3 regions of the Glutamicibacter sp. MCAF14 genome follow, and region 1 is predicted to be linked to each of the others. Evidence: riboswitches for the same ligand, from Rfam matches in the RefSeq annotation. Region 1 holds a riboswitch; each other region holds the start of a gene.

Region 1 (4,128 bases):
GAGGTATTCGTCTTGCTTGGTCAAGGCCTCCAGCAACTGGGCGAACGGAACCTTGATGTCATCGATAAGCACTACCACCGACAGGTCGAACCAGTCTCCGGTGCTTTCCCCAGCTTCAACGCTGACGGTGGCTGGCTCATGATTGATCCGGTACTTCGGGAGCCTGTTCTGCTCTTCAATGACCACATCGGGATGCTCGGCCAGCAGTGGCAAGGCGTAGACCAAGAACTCGATGGACTCGGAGGTGGTGAATTTCTTGGACGGGAAAATACCCGAAGAAGTCAGTTGGCCCAAGGAAGCCTGGGCACCGAGCTTGTCCTGGACCGAATCGGCGATCTCCTTTTCGACTGCACGCTGGCGCGGTCCCTTGCTGGTGTATTCCCACGAATAGCGCACGGTTAGTGGAGTTTGGATGCTCTCCAACCAGACCTTGAGGCTAGGACGTGCTGGAACCGGAATCGGGTAGCTTTCATCTTCGCTTTTCAACGGTGCCATGAGGCGCAACCGGTCCAGATGCTGTTGTTCAAAAAGCCCGATGCTTTGCTGCGGAACGGTTTGCGCTCCGGATTCAATGAATGTCGCCAGTTCCTTCGTCACCGGTTCAGCAAATAGTGCCAAACCGATTTGCTTCGACTTCGGCAAGGGGCTGGAGGCATAGGCCAGCAAGGTTGGAGGGTTGCCTATCGGCAGCAGGTAGGTATGCTCTGCCCTTGGTCCACGCAGTTTGCCTTTCATGACCAGCCCATATTCACCGCGCCGCAAATCCACATGGGCCAGGGCTGGCTGCTCGCTGAACTCTACTGGCACTTTGGCCGCTGAACCGCCGTTGACGATCTGCACCCCGGCTTCGCGTAGGGATTCAAAGGCATCCAGCAGGTCCTGGCCGGGCAGGTTCATCAGCGAGATCCAGTCCTTGGGATCCCAGGAATGGCGGTAGGTATCTTGTTCTACGTGCTCGCGCAGCCGGTCCAGTTCAACCAGCGCACGGCGCTGCTTCTTGGAAAATCGCGCGTCGAAGGCCACGCTGCGCCAGCTGACCCCGGTCTGGATCCACGGGCTCTTGGTGCCCTGTCGGGCTGGGCGGGCTTGCAGGCTCAGAGCGTCTTCTCCGCCGTAGCGTGGTTCACTGATCACCTTGAGGATCAGTCCCAGCGGTTCTTCGGCTGCCAGCGGTTCATCAACAATAGTTGGAAGCAACCGGTCCAAGGTGCGTTCCCACTGCGGCTTGCTGTTGCGTTTCCACGCGTGGGGGTCCACCCCGGAATCAGAAACGTAGAAGCCTTGGTCCTCTTCGGTGGTCACCTCGATGAGCAAGGCGGCGACATCTTCACAAGACTGCACACCTGGGTGCTTCCCGCAAAAGCTACTGAAGCTGATATTGCCCTCGGTGATTTCCAGCTGGGCCATCACCGAATCGCGCAGCACCATGCCGGAGATGCGGGTGGAGCCGGGTTGCATGACCCGGTTGGCAATCTGCACTTTTCCGGAATCGCACAGGAACTGGCCCAAGTCGTATTCGGATTCGGTCACCAGGGTCTGGGCCGCAGAAAGTGTCAGCTGGAATTCCATACTCGCCGTTCATTGATCGTGCAGTAGATGCCCGAAAGCTAAATTCCATCTTAGCCAGCTCCCCGACAAGATGCTTAGTGAAGAAAAGTTACCCCGCCCTTTACTCACAGGCAACGTGGCCGGTAGAAAAGAACCATTGAATCACGAGTTCCACTGCTTGAGCCCTGGCTGAGTGGACGGCAACCCTCCTTCGTCATTGTGCGGGGTGCCCCAGGTGAAGATTCGACGCATCTTGACCGCCAAGGTGCGTAAGCGATGGCGCCCCTTGCGCCAGAAAGGGGATTAATTCCCATGACTAACGCAGCATCTACCCTCAGCATTTCCGAGGACCGCGCCCAGCGCCTGCAAGAAGCAGGCCATGGCTGGGGCGAACGCATTTCAGCCGCCCCGCAAAGCGCCAAGCTGACGTTCACCGTCGAAGGCGAGGGCTTCGATTCGGTAGCCAGCAACATTGTGTCCGGCAAGCATTCCTTCCAGGTCGATGAGCCTGCCGCATTGGGTGGCAACGACGTGGCCGCCAGCCCAGTGGAATACGCGCTGGGCGCACTCATTTCCTGCCAAGTCGTGGTCTACCGCTTGTATGCCCAGAACCTTGGCATCCAGGTGGACGACGTGAAGATTGTGGCCAATGGCCACCTCGATGTCCGCGGCCTGTTCGGCATCGACAAGGCCATCCGTCCGAGCTTCTCCTCTGTGGATCTGGACATCCAGATTGCCGGCCCGGAATCGGCCGAACGCTATGAGGAGCTGCGCCAGGCAGTGGACGCCCACTGCCCCGTGCTGGATTTGTTCGCCAACCCGGTACCGGTGCGTACCGCGGTGAGCATTGCAGCGGCCAATTAACGTCCGCTAAACCAAACAAGTAGCCGCCGCGAGCCCTGGCTTCGGGGCTGCGGCGGCGCACTTGCGGTAAAGGCGGGCTACTTCCCGAGGAAGTTCAGCAAGACCTTGCCGGACTTCGAAGAATTCTTGGCTGTTTCAAAGGCTTCGAGGCCCTCGGCCACCGGGAATTCGTGGGTTACCGCCGCGGAAATCTGCAATGAGCCATCGGCCAGGGCAGCAAGCACCTGGTCGATTTCGCCGTTGAAGCGGAAGGACCCGGCAAGTTCCAGCTCGCGGGTAATCGCCAGGGAAATCAGTGCAGGCTGCTCTCCCGAAGGCAGCAACCCGACCATGACCACGCGCCCGCCGCGCACAGCACCGCGCACCGCCGAGGCCAATCCGCGGTAATTGCCGCTGGCCTCGATCACCACATCGGCGTTCACCTTGGCAATTGCATCCTGGTCATCGGCACGCAAGGTGGATGTGGCACCCAGTTCCTTGGCAATTTCCAGCGGCTTATCGTGCATGTCCACCGCGATGATTTCTTCGGCTCCGGCACGCTTGAGCACGGCCACGGCCAGCGCTCCGATCGGGCCAGCGCCAATGACCAACGCCTTCTTGCCGGCAACCTCGCCGGCTCGCGATACCGCGTGCCAAGCCACTGCGGCTGGCTCGGCCAGCGCAGCGTCGCGCAGCGACAGTCCGGCAGGCAGTTCGCGAAGCATCCGGGAGGGCAGATTCACCTCGCGCGCAAAGGCGCCCTGGGTATGCGGGTAGCGGGCAGCCGAGCCCAGGTAGGTGCATCCCGGTGAAAGGTTCGGGCAGGCCTCCGGATAAGGTTCCCCGGTCTCCCCTGGTGTTGCAGGGTGCACCGCAACTTTGGTTCCGGCTGGCGGACCGCTGCCGTCGGCGGCAGCCTGGATGACGGTGCCGACGATCTCGTGCCCCAGAACCATCGGGGCCTTGAGGATGGATTCCCCAGCGGCTCCGTGGCTCCAGTAGTGCAGGTCCGATCCGCAGATGCCTCCGTAGGCAATGGCTACGCGTGCCTCATTTGCTGCCGGTGCTGGCAGCTCGATCTGCTCGATGCGCAGGTCCCCGGCCGCGTGCGCCACGACGGCCAAGGTCATGTTGGACAGGGTGCTAGACGACAACGCTCATGCCTCCGTCGATGAAAATGGTTTGCCCGTTCACGTAGTTCGATCCACCCGAGGCCAACCACACTGCTGGGCCTGCCAGGTCCTCGACGGTTCCCCAACGGCCAGCCGGGGTGCGGCCCAGGATCCAGGAGTTGAATTTCTCGTCATCCACCAGATTCTGCGTCATTTCGGTGTGGATATAGCCCGGTGCGATGCCGTTGATCTGAAGTCCTGCTCCGGCCCATTCTGCGGTCATGGCGCGGGTGAGATTGCGCAGTCCGCCCTTGGCCGCGGTGTAGGCGGAGATGGTGGGTCGGGCCAGGTCGGTTTGCACCGAACAGATGTTGATGATCTTGCCTTCGCCGCGTTCTACCATGCCATGTGCGACTTCTCGGCCTACTAAGAAGGCGCTGGTGAGGTTGGTATCGATCACGCGCTGCCAGTCGGCGACTTCCAGTTCCAGCATAGGCACGCGGTGCTGGATGCCTGCGTTGTTCACCAGAATGCGGATGGGGCCGATGGTCTTTTCGATGGCGGCGATATTCTCGCGCACAGCAGCGTCATCGGTGACATCGAAGCAGACGCTATGGATTCTTTC
Region 2 (4,128 bases), on a different contig from region 1:
CATGATGGCCAATCTGTATTTGGGAGGCCTGGGCAGGCCGAGGGGAAGTCGTTGCGTCAATCATGCAGGGTGATTCTTGATATCAGGTAACTCGATATAACTATGGATTCATATAGACTCTGGCTATGGTTCAGGGAACGAATGGTCTGACACTGCAGCAGCTTCGCTATTTTGTGGCGGTAGCCTCCGAAGGATCCATCTCGGCCGCGGCTGACCTCATTTACGTCGCGCAGCCCAGCATGTCCGCGGCGATGAAGGAACTCGAATCACGGGTGGGGCGCACCTTGCTGATGCGTTCGGCCAGGGGAGTGACGCTCACCGCCGAAGGTGCTGAATTCCTCGGCTACGCCCGACAGGTCCTGGAGCAGGTGGAGCTGCTGGAGCACCGCTACCTCGGCCGGCCCTCCGCCCGGCGACTGCTGGGCGTCTCCACCCAGCACTACTCATTTTCGGTGGACGCCTTTGTCCGAATGGTCCAGGCCAGCGGGGCCGAGGAATACCAGTTTTCACTCCGCGAGACGCGCACCGAACAGATCATCGAGGACGTGCGCACGCTGCGCAGCGACATCGGGATCCTGTACCGCAACGACTTCAACCGGAAGGTCATCGACAAGCTGCTGCGCGAATCGCGGCTGGTCTTCCACCCGCTGTTCCTGGCTGATCCGCACATTTTCATCTCGCGCAGCAACCCGCTGGCCACCCGAACCCAGGTCACGCTCGAAGACCTCGAAGACCTGCCCCGGCTGACCTTCGACCAGGGCGCGAATAATTCCTTCTACTTCGCCGAGGAGGTGCTCTCCACGCGCTCCAGCCAACGCGAAATCCAGGTCTCGGACCGCGCCACCATCTTCAACCTCATGATCGGCTTGGGCGGGTACACGATTTCCACCGGCATCATCAGCGACGAGCTGGACCCCTCCATCGTGGCCATCCCGCTGGCCATTGAGGAGCGCATCGAAATCGGCTGGATCGACCACGCCGCCATCCCGCTCACCGACCAGGCCCAGCGCTACCTGCAAGAAGTGCGCACCGTGGTCGCCAGCTTCGGGGTAGAAGTGCTCGGCTGAGCCGCCAGTGGCGTAACTCCCGGTCACCGAGCACCGGCACATCGTCACAAAATTCAGGAAAAACCTTGAAATCCTCTGGGTTTTGCGCAAGTCTGCGCGTCATAAAAGGGTTCAGGCCCCCGCGTCATCATGACAAGGCGACGACATATGAAGCGTGGCGGCCCTGTATGAAGCCGGCCGCCCGATAACGCTTGCACCGTTTGCGGCCCATGGCCAACCATGGAGGAACAACAAACCATCAAGAGCGACTAAGAGATCTGGCTCGTTGACGTCGCAGCAACCATCGGGAAACCGAAAGGTGCTAATGCCAGGAACGATGGAGCAGTTCCGAACGCGTTTTTGCGTACTGTGCTTCGTGCCGCCGCACGATGCCAATCGGTGCACTCCCTCGCAGAGAATCGAGGAGGAGCTATGAGCCAGGAAACCGACGCGGTGCACGCAGGGTACCGCCCGAGCGGAGACTTCCGCCCGATGCTGCCGCCACTGCACAATTCCGCGGCCTACCAATTCGCATCGCATGCCGAAGCGGTGGAGAAGTTCGCGCTGCGCCAGGCCGGCTTCACCTACTCGCGCACCGGCAACCCCACCGTTTCGATTCTCGAACAGCGCGTGGCCGCCTTGGAAGGCGGGGCCCACGCGGTGGCCACCGCCACCGGGCAGGCAGCCGTGGCCTTGTCCCTGCTGGCCCTGACCCAGGGACCCAAGCACATCGTGGCCTCCTCCTCGCTCTACGGCGGCACCGTGGACCTGTTCACCGACACCTTCGCGGACTTCGGCATCCGCATCAGCTTTGTCGACCAGGCCGATCCGTCCGCCTGGGCCGCTGCCATTGAGTCGGACACCCGGGCGTTCTTCCTGGAGTCCGTCTCCAACCCGCTGTGCACCGTGGCCGATCTGCCCGCCATCGCGGCGATCGCCCACGAGCACAACATCCCGGTGGTGGTGGACAACACCCTGGCCACCCCGCTGAATATTCGGCCTCTGGAACTCGGTGCGGACATCGTGGTGCACTCGGCCACCAAGGGACTGGCCGGACACGGCTCGGTGCTCGGCGGGATCGTGGTGGACTCGGGGAAATTCGACTTCTCCGATGCCGCCCGCTGGCCACAGATCGCCGCCCCGCGGGTGCGTCTGAACAACACCTCGCTGCTTGAACGCCACGGACCGGCCGCCTACGCAATGCTGGTGCGCTCCAAGTTCCTGCACGATCTGGGCCCGACCCTCGCCCCGGCCAGCGCCCAGGGCATCCTGGCCGGAATCGAAACCCTGCCGGTGCGCGCCGCCCACGTGCAGCGCAGCGTCACCAGGCTGATCGACGCGCTTGCCGAGTATCCGGGCATTGCCGCCATCCACCACCCTTCGCTGCCCGAGCACCCCAGCCACGAGCTGGCCCGGGCGCTGGCGCCGAAGGGCACCGGCTGCGTGCTGGCCATCGAGCTGGCCCACCCATCCCTGGTTTCCCCGGTGATCGACGGGCTCAAGCTGATTTCCCTGGCCGCGAATGTGGGGGACACCCGCACCATGGTCTCCCACCCGGCCACCATGACGCACTGCCGGCTCTCGGAGCAGCAGCTGGCCGACGCGGGCCTGAACACCTCCACCCTGCGCCTGTCGGTGGGATTGGAAGACCCCGCCGACCTGCTCGCAGATATCACCCAATCGCTGGATCTTGCATTGGCCGCAACCCAGGCCACCGCCGACACCAAGGAAGTGAGTTTCGCATGAGCGGCTTCAACACCCTCGCCGTGCACGCCGGCCAGCACAAGGATCCGCACACCGGTGCGGTGATCCCGCCGATCTACCAGACCAGCACCTTCATCCAGGACGGCATCAACGTGCTGCGCGCCGGGCACGAGTACTCGCGCGGCTCCAACCCGACCCGCAACGGGTTCGAATCCCAGCTCACCGCGCTGGAAGGCGGCGCCGCCGGCTTCTCCTTCGCTTCGGGCATCGCGGCCGAAGACGCGCTGCTGCGCGCAGTGCTTCAGCGGGGCGATCACATCGTGCTGGGCGCCGATGGCTACGGCGGCACCAACCGGCTGATCTCCAAGCTGCACGGCAAATGGGGGATCAGCTCCTCGGCGGTGGACATCACCAACCTGGATGCGGTGCGCGCCGCGCTGCGCCCGAACACCGCGCTGCTCTGGGTGGAGACCCCATCCAACCCGCTGCTGGGCATCGCCGACCTGGCCGGCTGGGCGGCCATCGCCCGCGAGCACGGCGCCCTGCTGGTGGTGGATAACACCTTCGCCACCCCGTACCTGCAGCGGCCGCTGGACTTCGGAGCGCACGCGGTGGTGCACTCGACCACCAAGTACATCGGCGGGCACTCCGACGTTCTCGGCGGGGCGGTCATCGTGGCCGACCACCTCTTCCGCGGCCAATCCCTGGCCGAAGCGGTGGGCTATCAGCAGTTCGCCGGCGGCGCGGTCTCCGGTCCTCAGGATTCCTACCTGGCCGCCCGCGGGCTGAAGACCCTGGGCCTGCGCATGGAACGCCACTGCGCCACCGCATCCACCCTGGCCCGCTGGCTCGATGACCGCCCCGAGGTTGCCCGCGTCTACTATCCCGGGCTGGAAAGCCATCCGGGCCACGAGCTGGCAGCCCGCCAGCAGCGCGGGTTCGGAGGCATCCTCTCGCTGCAGCTGGCCGACGAGGCCGCGGCCCGCGCCTTCGCCGAGTCCATGGAATACTTCCAGCTCTCGGTGTCCCTGGGCGGGGTGGAATCCCTGGTCTGCTATCCGCGCGAAATGACCCACGCTTCGCTGATCGGCACACCGCTGGAGATTCCAGCGAACTTGGTCCGCCTCTCGGTGGGCATCGAGGAGCCCGAGGACCTGATTGCCGATCTGGAACGCGGGCTGGCCGCAGCCGCGAAGGCTTCCGAGGCCGACAGCATCCAGCACCGCAGCCTGGCTACCGCCTGACCTGCCGTCGCAGCACGCGGGCCGTCCGCACAGGAAGGCCCGCGTGCAAGACGTCGGCACCGCTTAGCGATTCGCGCCTCCGGGGCACTCCAAGCTTGCAAAACTGGGTTCCGACCTAATGATCTCCGGCATCG
Region 3 (4,128 bases), on a different contig from region 1:
AATCAGCGGAACGTCGAGTTCCTTGGCCAGCAGCTTGAGGTTACGCGAGAATTCGGAAACTTCCTGCTGGCGTGATTCCACGCGCTTGCCCGAGCTCATCAGCTGCAAGTAGTCCAAGACAATCATGCGCAACTCATTGCGCTGCTTCAGGCGACGGCACTTGGCGCGGATTTCCATCATGGACATATTCGGAGAATCATCGATGAACAACGGGGCTTCGTTCAATCGACCCATCGTGGTGGCAATTTTGGTCCACTGGGCATCCTCGACAGAACCCTTGCGCAGATCTTGGAGCTGGATAGATGCTTCGGCGGAGAGCAAGCGCATCGCAATTTCATTGCGGCCCATTTCCAAGGAGAAGAAGACGGTAGCCATATTGTGCCTGATGGCAGCCGAACGGGCGAAGTCCAAGGCGAAGGTCGACTTGCCCACTGCAGGACGTGCGGCGATGATGATCATCTGGCCGCCCTTGAGTCCCTGGGTCAGTTCATCGAATTCGTAGAATCCGGTAGGTACGCCGGTAATGCCGTCACCAGCATTCGCCGCATTCTCAATTTCATCGACCGTATCTTCGATGATGTCCGAGAGGCGCACGTAGTCTTCACTGTTGCGGTTTTCGGCAACCTTGTAAACCTCTGCCTGGGCTTCGTTGACGATGGCGTCAACTTCACCATCTGGCGAATAACCCATCTGGACAATGCGGGTACCTGCGTCGACCAATCGGCGCAGCACAGCACGTTCACGCACGATTTCTGCGTAGTACCCTGCGTTGGCTGCAGTTGGAACCTGCTGGATGAGGTTATGCAGGTATGCTGCACCGCCAATGCGTGAAATCTCTCCGCGCTTGGTCAGCAAGTCGGCAACTGTCACCGCATCAGCTGGTTCGCCGCGACCATAGAGGTCAACAATCGCCTCATAGATGGATTCGTGGGCCGGGCGATAGAAGTCGGTGCCACGGATGGCTTCGACCACATCAGCAATGGCGTCCTTGGAGAGCATCATGCCGCCGAGGACCGACATTTCGGCCTCAACATCCTGTGGCGGCTTACGCCCTGCGTCGGATTCTCGTCCTTCATAAACCGGCTCAGCACTCATTGCAGACACTTCCATCCCTATTGACCCGCTGAGAAAAATTCTCCCTGCCTCATGGCAACGCTCCATCATGTCAGTCGACACGGACATTTGGATATTAAGCGCCTGTGGATATTTCTCTCCCAAAGCCAACAGTAGGGGTGTTATTAACAGGCGTAAACCTCATTATCCACAGAATATGTGGATAACCACGCTGTACCTGTGGACGTCCCTGTTCACTGTCTGGGGAGAACTCTGTGGATTACCCCACTTTGCACCCATCAAAATAGATTTGACTAGGCTTTTTCGGTTTACACACCTGTGGACAGAAAGTATATTCATTGAAGGTCACGGCATCACGCCCAGAGTTATCAACACCCAAAATCACCCAGTTTCCGGGGTTTTTCGCTCCTTGTGCACATTTCCCCACCCCCAGTCCACAGTTCTGTGGATATCCTTGTGGATACTCGAAGTTTCACAAAACCCTTAGTCATCCCGGATTAAATTCATCCGAATACGTCAAAACCGTGAATAGTCCACAATCGGCGGCCCTCGTATCCCAGGGTCCGGTGGATAACTTATTGTGCGTAACGATGAGGCGAACAGGCGCGCGCTTAAAACAAACAGCGCCGACTGGATCAACTAAATGAACCAGCCGGCGCTGAAAGCTAAGAGAGTTTTATACCAGTTCAGGAACTGGCAGCGAGTGGAACTGCGAATCATGGAAGATCTGTGGCAGGTGCCCTGAGGTGCGGTGCCCATGAACTTCCAAAAGAACTACCCAGTGATCGCCTGCTTCGACTTCGTTGTAGATTGAGGTCTCCAGCCAAAGCGTGGAATCGTCAACAAAGAGCGCACCCTGATCTGTGCCGGTGGTTTCGATACCGCGGAATCGATCGCCATTCTTCGAAGCAATCTGCGCGCAAACACCTTCATTGCGTTCACTGAGCACCGAGACACCAATGCGACCAGCGTCGCGCAGCTTGGGCCAGGTGTTCGAGGATTTCTGCACCGCGAACATTACCAATGCAGGTTCAAGGGAAACGCCAACGGTAAACGATGAAGCGACAATGCCGGTCTTCTCGCCGTCCAATTCAGCACAAAGGGCGGCTACGCCCGAGGGATGCTGAGCGAACACCTTGCGTAGGGTCAACGGGTCAAGTTCAAGATTCAATGACATGGCTCGATTCCTTCGGTCTTGCCCACCGCGCAGTAGCTCGTAAGCTAAGGCTTCTTGTTACCCGAAGCCGCTTGAGCTGATATCCCGCGCCGTGTGCGGTACTTGTTCCAGCACATTTTGTGTGGAACCGAATCCTCACCTGGAGCACCCCACTACCGTTGAGAGGGTTGCCGATCAGCAAGCCAGGGCTTATAGCTGATGCTCTTGATTCTGATTAAAACGATATGGCCCATGACGAAGAAGCGTCAAACATTTCACTTCGCAAATCGCAATATTTAAAGAAATGTTCGATTCAACCCATCACTAGCGCGCATTTGGCAGTCTTTTATTCGTTGAATGACGTTGTCGCTAGAACCTTCCGGCCGACGAGCGCAGCAAGGCCCCGCGACCGCCGAATCGGCATGAGATCAGCATTCTTCCGGAAACTAGAGCCCTGCCGCGAATTCCCTACCGCCCACCGTAATGAAACTTGGTTTCTCCGCATGACGCCGAGGTTCATGCCATTATTGGTCACAGAGTGCGTTGAGTCACACTCCTGCTTAATGTTGACCGTACCCGCGATGACGATTGAGGAATAGCCACACCATGGTAGAGATTCAGGCCAACCATTCAGAATTGACCCCACTGCGCTTCCTGGAACGCACCGCCGAGGTCTACCCGAATAAAAGCGCCGTCATCCATGGAACCCGCAGCTATTCCTATAACGAGTTCGAAGCACGAGTGCACCGCTTTGCCCAAGCGCTCAAAGCACGCATTGAGCCCGGTGACCGCGTCGCCGTCCTGGCGCCGAACACTCCAGAGATGCTCATGGCGCACTACGCCGTGCCGCTGGCCGGTGGCGTGCTCATTGCCCTGAACACCCGGCTTTCGGCCCACGAACTGCAGTACATCGTTGATCATTCTGAGGCGAAGCTGATGCTCGCCGATACCGAACTGCTGGAAAACGCCAAGACCCTGCGCCGGGAGAACCCGACGCTGGATGCCCTCATCGAGATCACCGATGACCAATATGACGGAGCACGCCCAAACGTCCAGGTCGATGCCACCCTGGATGAGCTGCTGGCCGAAGCCTCCGATGAAAAGCTTCCCTACGCGATCGCTGACGAACGGGCCCCGATCACCCTGAACTACACCTCGGGCACCACCGGCAAGCCCAAGGGCGTGCTCTACTCGCACCGCGGCAGCTACCTGAACTCCTTGGGCGAAGCGCACCACCAGGGCTTCACCGCACAAACCCGCTACTTGTGGACTCTGCCGATGTTCCACTGCAATGGCTGGTGCACCCCGTGGGCGGTCACGGCGGCCGGTGGCACCCACCTGAGCCTGCGCGGGTTGCGAGAAGATGCTGTTTGGGATGCCATCGAGAATCTGGGGACCACCCACCTGTGCGGCGCCCCGACCGTCTGCTCCATCATCGCCGACTCCACCCGCGCCCACCAGCTCGATTCCCCGCTGCGCATCACCACCGCAGGCGCTCCCCCGTCACCGGCAATCATCTCCAAGCTGCAAAAGCTGGGCATCGAGGTCGTCCACGTCTATGGGCTCACCGAGGTCTACGGCCCGTACACGGTCTGCGAGTACCAGGATGAATGGGATGAGCTCGATGGCCCGGGCCGGGCCGCGAAACTGGCACGCCAAGGCGTTGGCATGATCACCGCCGAGTCCGCGCGCATTGTTGATGAGAACATGAACGATGTTCCGGCCGATGGGCAGAGCATGGGTGAAATCGTGCTGCGCGGCAATAATGTCATGATCGGCTACTACCGCGACGAAGCCGCCACCGCCCAAGCTTTCCATGGCGGCTGGTTCCACACCGGAGATCTGGGCGTCATGCACCCGGATGGCTACATCCAGGTGCGCGACCGTGCCAAGGACAT

Evidence for each region. Region 1 has a riboswitch for S-adenosylmethionine ahead of AB4Y71_RS13925 (OsmC family protein). Riboswitches for the same ligand answer to the same signal wherever they lie in the genome.
Region 2: another riboswitch for S-adenosylmethionine. It lies ahead of AB4Y71_RS17845 (O-acetylhomoserine aminocarboxypropyltransferase/cysteine synthase family protein); the one in region 1 lies ahead of AB4Y71_RS13925 (OsmC family protein).
Region 3: another riboswitch for S-adenosylmethionine. It lies ahead of AB4Y71_RS00665 (flavin reductase family protein); the one in region 1 lies ahead of AB4Y71_RS13925 (OsmC family protein).

What each region holds. Positions count from the first base shown of each region.
Region 1 is NZ_JBFREO010000006.1:78,489-82,616, forward strand. It holds gene AB4Y71_RS13920 (DEAD/DEAH box helicase) at 1-1,569, opposite strand, end outside; SAM riboswitch class IV at 1,709-1,830, shown strand; gene AB4Y71_RS13925 (OsmC family protein) at 1,861-2,412, shown strand; gene AB4Y71_RS13930 (L-idonate 5-dehydrogenase) at 2,490-3,521, opposite strand; gene AB4Y71_RS13935 (SDR family oxidoreductase) at 3,535-4,128, opposite strand, start outside.
Region 2 is NZ_JBFREO010000018.1:25,503-29,630, forward strand. It holds gene AB4Y71_RS17835 (DUF1852 domain-containing protein) at 1-3, opposite strand, end outside; gene AB4Y71_RS17840 (LysR family transcriptional regulator) at 126-1,067, shown strand; SAM riboswitch class I at 1,300-1,390, shown strand; gene AB4Y71_RS17845 (O-acetylhomoserine aminocarboxypropyltransferase/cysteine synthase family protein) at 1,479-2,792, shown strand; gene AB4Y71_RS17850 (cystathionine gamma-synthase) at 2,789-3,994, shown strand.
Region 3 is NZ_JBFREO010000001.1:136,688-140,815, reverse strand. It holds gene dnaB (replicative DNA helicase) at 1-1,095, opposite strand, end outside; gene AB4Y71_RS00665 (flavin reductase family protein) at 1,751-2,251, opposite strand; SAM riboswitch class IV at 2,345-2,461, opposite strand; gene AB4Y71_RS00660 (long-chain-fatty-acid--CoA ligase) at 2,837-4,128, shown strand, end outside.